3 regions of the Priestia sp. GS2 genome follow, and region 1 is predicted to be linked to each of the others. Evidence: riboswitches for the same ligand, from Rfam matches in the RefSeq annotation. Region 1 holds a riboswitch; each other region holds the start of a gene.

Region 1 (2,209 bases):
CGTTCATTAACACCTCTTTACGTGTCATCATTCTGGATTTTAGTTGGAGTAGGAGTTGTGGGACTGCCACAGGTAGCCGTTCGAGCGATGTCGTATAAAAATTCGAAAGCGATGCATCAAGCAATGCTTATCGGTACGGTGGTAGTTGGTGTAATCATGTTAGGAATGCACCTTATTGGTGTATTTGCTCGTGCCGTAATTCCTGGAATTGAAGTAGGAGATACCGTGATGCCAACGCTAACCCTTAAAGTATTACCACCTTGGTTAGCTGGAATTGTACTTGCTGCACCAATGGCAGCGATTATGTCAACGGTTGATTCTATTTTATTAATTATTAGCTCTGCTATTGTAAAAGACTTATATTTAAATTACGTTAATCCAAAAGCAAAAGAGCAGCAGGTGAAAAGATGGAGCTTCCTAACAACCATGATTATTGGAATCTTAGTGTTTCTATTTGCTATTAATCCACCTGATCTACTCATTTGGTTTAACTTATTTTCATTTGGTGGACTTGAAGCAGTATTTATTTGGCCAATTGTGTTAGGATTATATTGGGCAAAAGGAAATAAATACGGAGCAATTTCGGGGATGGTGACGGGGCTTTTAACGTATATCTTTATTCACACCTATGCTCCTAACCCATTTGGCATGCATACAGTTGTGCTTCCCGTTGTTCTATCATTATTGGTTTTTGTAACTGCAAGTATATTGACACAGTCAAGAACAAAGAACCTACAAGAACAGCTTCGTAAACAATACTTATAAACGATTATGTTTTAAAAGTGCCTTATTCGTTTAAGGATAATAGGGAAATCGGTGGAAATCCGATGCAGCCCCCGCTACTGTGAGTGTGGATGAACCTGCAATTAACCGCTAGCAATAAGCTAGGAAGGTGCAGAAGTAAAGTGAAGCACAAGCCAGGAGACCTGCTTTTAAACATTAACTCTTATTTTTCGGCGGGGAAAATAGGTGACGTGCACATCCAAAGAATGAAGATGTTGTCATGAAGCCTTGGTCTTTAGCCAAGGCTTTTTGCTATGAAAGGCGTGATGAAGATGAAAAAAGCACTTCCTCTTATGGTTCAAGGAACGCATTCCGACGCTGGAAAAAGCTTACTTACAACTGCTTTTTGTCGGATTTTTGCAGAAGATGGTTTCAAAACAGCGCCATTTAAATCACAAAATATGGCACTCAACTCTTATATCACAAAAGACGGAAAAGAAATTGGCCGTGCTCAGGGAATTCAAGCTGAAGCTGCAGGAGTGGAAGCGACAACCAATATGAACCCAATTTTAATCAAGCCAACAAGAGAGTATGAGGCTCAAATCGTCGTTCATGGTGTTCCTTTACAAAATATGTATGCGTATGAGTATAGAAAAGACTTCTTTGAAACAGGGCGCAGGATTATTACCAAAGCGTATGAAGAGCTTGCTTCTGAATACGAGTGTGTTGTTATAGAAGGAGCAGGAAGTCCTGCTGAAATTAACTTAAACGATCGTGAACTTGTTAATATGCGAGTAGCTGATATTGCACAATCTCCCGTTATCTTAGTAGGAGATATTGATAAAGGTGGGGTTTTTGCTAGCTTAGTAGGAACCATTCAGCTGCTTTCCAAAGAGCATAAATCTAAAATAGCAGGAGTGGTTATTAATAAGTTTCGAGGTGATTTATCGCTGTTGCAGCCGGGGCTTGATTGGTTTGAAGAATATACGGGACTTCCTGTTTTAGGTGTGGTTCCTTATCTGGATGATGTGGAAATTGATGCAGAAGATTCACTGGCTTTAACTACGTATCCGACACTTCCAAATCCAGCTAAAGAACTTGATGTTGCCGTTATTTCATATCCTCGCATGTCGAATTTTACAGATTTAGATCCCATTCGTTTTGAGGATGATTGCCACGTAAGGCTTGTGACAAAGCCTTCTCAGCTTGGAACACCTGATTTAATCGTTTTTCCTGGCAGTAAGAACACGTTGGAAGACGCAAAGTACTTGCATGAAACAGGATTAGCAGAAGCTGTTTTGGCGATGAAAAATAAGGTAAACATTGCTGGAATCTGCGGTGGATATCAAATTTTAGGTGAAGTGATAACTGACCCGAATGAAGTGGAATCAGCCCAAAAATCGATTAAAGGGCTAGGTCTTTTACCTATTCATACCGTAATGAAAACAAAGAAGCGAACAAAACGAGTATCAGGACATGCTATTTT
Region 2 (2,209 bases), 1.3 Mb from region 1:
GTCTTCGGTAACTTCTTCAACTACTGTTGTCATGCTTTGATTTTGCGTAATTTCTGTACATAAATTACTGCAATAAATCATGCCTTCATGACGGTTTTGGTTAGCGCGGTTTACTGTATCACGATAGAACATATATGGTGTTCCTGTTTCTAATTGTGAAATCATAATTCGTTTAAAAATTTCAATCGCAGGCACTTTTTCTCTTGATAGAGCTTCATTTTCAATGCATTCACGATAACGATTTCTAAAGGAGCCGCTGCCTTCTTCTTCATCATAGAAGTCTTCTAGTGAATACCCCATTACCGTACGAACTTCATGCGGATCGAACAAATACCAGTCTTCACGTTTTTCAACGGCTTCCATAAATAAATCAGGCAGGCAAACGCCAGTAAATAAGTCATGTGTACGCTGACGCTCGTCTCCATTGTTTAAACGTGCATCTAAGAAAGAAAAAATATCCTTGTGCCACACGTCTAAATATACAGCAATCGCCCCTTGGCGTTGGCCTAGTTGATCAACACTAACAGCTGTGTTATTAAGCTGTTTCATCCAAGGAATTGTTCCTGATGATACACCTTTAAACCCTTTTATATCGCTGCCTCGGCTACGGATATGACCCAGATACACGCCAATCCCACCACCGTTTTTACTCAATGTTGCTAAGTCCGTATTGCTATCATAGATACCTCGTAAACTATCATCGACCGTATCAATGAAACAGCTTGATAGCTGTCCATAGCTTTTCCCTGCGTTTGCTAATGTCGGTGTTGCTACTGTCATATAAAGATTAGAAAGTGCCCAGTATGACTCTTTTACCAACGCTAAGCGATTTTCTTTCTTTTCATTTGCCATCAGCGTCATAGCAATAATTAAAAAGCGTTCCTGTGGTAGCTCATATACACGCTTATCATGTGATGTTGCTAAGTATCGGTCAGCTAATGTTAACAGACCAATATACGTAAATAAGCTATCTTTTGTATAATCAATGGCTAAGCCTAGCTCATTGATTTCCTCCACAGAGTATGTATCCAGAAGCTGTTTATTATAAATCCCGATGTCTGTAAGTTCTTTAATTAGTTGGTAAAATAATCCATATCTTTCACCTTGATCATATTTTCTATTAACTGCAGCTTTGCGATATAGCTCTTGTAAGTAGATATGAGCTGCTACATATGTCCAATCCGGCTCATCCATAGAAATTCGCTCAAGTGCTGCTAAAATAAACACGTTTGCTATTTTTTCATCCGTCATATTCTCTTTCGCAGCAACTGTTTCCACTACCTTTTCCTCATACCCTGAAAAATCAAGTTGTGGAAATTTTTCACCAAGTAATTTCATATCATAATTTACTTTTTCAAGTTTATTTAAATCTGTTGTATTAATCATAAGAATAAGTTCCTCCTTTTTCTCCAGCATAAAAAAATCGCTCACCTGACGCAGTGAGCGAATAGAACGAAGATAAAAGAAGACGAAATGTCTTTTCTCAATCCTCGCTCTATCCTCTCACCTCCCGAAGAAGATAAAACGTCATAAAAAAGGCAGGTCTCCTGACTTATGCTTCGCTTTACTCTAAGGCCTTCCCATGATTGTTATTCACAGTGGCTATTCCTTATTTCATCAGCATTCACAGTTGCGGGGACAGTTTTGGATTTGCACCAAATTCCCTTTTAAGTCTTTTATCAGACACCTTTTTTACTGGAAAACACAAAATATAGTATATGAAGTTTTAATTAAAAACAAGATGTTGTGTTATAAACACATTATAAGGGACAACTTACAGAACTACAATATTTTTTTCAAAATAAATTTCCGCTCATTTTCCCTTCCCTTACTTGACATACCCTTCTACGCCTTTATTTAATAAGGTTTCTTGCATACATATAAAAAAGAAATTTTTAAAAGTTTTGTTATGTATTAGCAACTAGCTATTATAAACAGCTTCATTTTTCATCAAACTATTCCATCATAACATGTTTTTTCGGATTGGTTATACTATTTGATTTGTGAAATTTAATCAAACTTTTTTTCACCTGATAGATAGCTTTTATATAAACGATAAGAAAGCAGGCTCTTCAGAAGAAATCCCAATAAAAAAATCCACTTTTAAAGTGGATTTATATCACTCATATATTTTTTGATAGGTGGAAACTTTATTTAAAAACACTCTATCAATCTGATAGCCAATACCAGGTTCTTTTGGCACATGAAT
Region 3 (2,209 bases), on a different contig from region 1:
CACACAATCCGACCGTTCTAGCACTAAAAAAGATTGGTGTATAAAGTGAAATAGGAATACCAAGCATCCAATAAACAGGTGCTGCGTAGTAATCTAAGTTTGGATAAAGACCTTTTTCACGCTTCATAAGTTCCTCGCCCGCCTCGCACATGCGATAAAGACGATCATCTCTTTGCAGGTCGCATAGCTGTTTGAGAGACTCTTTCATCATTAAAGCGCGCGGATCAATCTTGTTCATATACACGCGATGTCCAAATCCCATGATACGCTCTTTTTTATAAAGCTTAGCGGCCAGCAGCTCTTCAAATTTATCCACAGTACCAGCTTCTAAAAGCATTTCCATTACCGCTTCATTAGCTCCTCCATGCAGGTTTCCTTTTAAAGAAGCAACCGCTCCTGTCAACGCTCCGTATAAATCAGACTGAGTAGAAGAAATGACTCTCGCCGTAAACGTTGAGTTTGGCATCTCATGCTCACTGTATAAAACAAGTGAACGATCAAAGATTTGCTCTTCCAGAGACGATGGCTTCTTTCCGGTGATCATATAAAAGAAATTTGCGCTATACGATAACTCTTTAAGGGGACGAATAGGTTCTTTCTTCTCAATTAACCGGTAGCTGTTGGCCACAATCGCAGGCACTTTACCTAACAACTTGTAAGCACGGCTTTTATTTACTGATAGCGAGCGGTCATCAAGCCTCGTATCAAAGCCAGAAAGAAACGAAATTCCTGTTCGCAATCCATCCATTGGATGCGTGCCGTTAGGGAGTAAGCGGAAGACATCCAACAGTTCATCTGGAATGTCATACGTTCCTTTTAAAAATTCTTCCACTAATTTCTTCTCGTTATTATTGGGGAGCCTTTCTTCTAGTAAAAGATAGATCATATCAAGATAGCTCTTTGATTTTGATAGCTCAATCAGGTCATATCCTTGAATAATAATTTTCCCTTGCTGGGTATCGAGAAATGAAATTTTTGTTTCAGTAGCTACAACCCCTTCAAGTCCTGGAAAAAACCTCGCTTCAGTCTCCATATCTCTTTTCCTCCATTCCAAATATCTCTTCACCTACTATTTTGTAAGCCTTTTCAATATTGTGTAAAAAAAGAGCCTTCTTTTCAGCATCCCCCCTCTCGTCTACCACGCAATCTCTTAACTCCTGATAATAGTCTGAAAGTGTACAAGGGTTCTCTGCCACTACGTTATTCATAATGCTCGCTTTAAAGTAATTCACAAAATACTCAACTGATCCATCCACAGCTGCTCACCTCCATCACGCGTACCCTGTAAAAAAACAATAAAAAAACAACTTCTCAAAGAAGTTGTTAAGCTGCGAGACAATACTCAAATAAACATGTATTTAAATCATTTTTAAAACATGTTTGTCACTTCGCACTTAACACCCCCTATCCGCGTAGGTATTGATGCATGCTAAAACAGGCAGGTCTCCTGGCTTATGATCATCACTCTTCGAACCTTCCCATCTTCATTTCCATGAAAACAGTGGCGTTTTTCGAATCGCTCCCAAATACAGTTGCGGGACAGCGCCGGACTCCAACCGAACTTCCCTTTTAAGCAGATAAAAGATACCTTTCACCTACACCTGTTTCTACACCGATATTAAATTCACTTTAAACATATCAAATTTTATAAATTTTTACAATTTTTATTTTCATTTCACTTAGCTAACACTGTACAACACTTCATTTTTCAAAGCACTTATCTTATAAATCCATTTATAACCTCTCTGGCAAAAGCATAAATAAAATATAGAAAGATTGTTTTTGTTAATTATTGGATAATAAATCCTGTATAATAAAGGAAAAACTTAAAAGTAAATTTGCTTTATGCCAAAGATGAAAGGAGCGATTTCATGAAAAAACGATGGATTTCCTGGTGGATTACAAACTGTTTTTGGGCCATGCTATTTGTTTTAGGCACTATTATGGTATGGACGCGAAAAGTGGACGGAGCGGGTGCCATTCAAACCCCTGAGATTAAACTATTATCCTTTATTGTGTTAGTGCTTGCCTTTGTCATTCCGCTTGTGATTCAAATTGTATGGCTTGTTGTTAATGTAAGAACGAGTAAATGAAACCTACCTATCAATTCCGATCTTATAATCTCCTACTCTCCTATGTTATGATGAAACAAAACAGCTGTAAGGAGAATGAACCGTGAAGAAAAAAATAAAGGTCGTTGCGGCCGTTA

The links. Region 1 has a riboswitch for cobalamin ahead of V2145_RS07135 (cobyric acid synthase). Riboswitches for the same ligand answer to the same signal wherever they lie in the genome.
Region 2: another riboswitch for cobalamin. It lies ahead of V2145_RS00350 (ribonucleoside-diphosphate reductase subunit alpha); the one in region 1 lies ahead of V2145_RS07135 (cobyric acid synthase).
Region 3: another riboswitch for cobalamin. It lies ahead of V2145_RS19680 (hypothetical protein); the one in region 1 lies ahead of V2145_RS07135 (cobyric acid synthase).

Annotation. Positions count from the first base shown of each region.
Region 1 is NZ_JAZGJX010000001.1:1,373,811-1,376,019, forward strand. Features, by position in the region: gene panF (sodium/pantothenate symporter) at 1-765, shown strand, start outside; cobalamin riboswitch at 764-948, shown strand; gene V2145_RS07135 (cobyric acid synthase) at 1,056-2,209, shown strand, end outside.
Region 2 is NZ_JAZGJX010000001.1:60,645-62,853, reverse strand. Features, by position in the region: gene V2145_RS00350 (ribonucleoside-diphosphate reductase subunit alpha) at 1-1,338, opposite strand, end outside; cobalamin riboswitch at 1,521-1,706, opposite strand; gene menC (o-succinylbenzoate synthase) at 2,120-2,209, opposite strand, start outside.
Region 3 is NZ_JAZGJX010000002.1:71,712-73,920, forward strand. Features, by position in the region: gene mmgD (citrate synthase) at 1-1,033, opposite strand, end outside; gene V2145_RS19680 (hypothetical protein) at 1,023-1,256, opposite strand; cobalamin riboswitch at 1,421-1,620, opposite strand; gene V2145_RS19685 (DUF3923 family protein) at 1,872-2,093, shown strand; gene V2145_RS19690 ((deoxy)nucleoside triphosphate pyrophosphohydrolase) at 2,176-2,209, shown strand, end outside.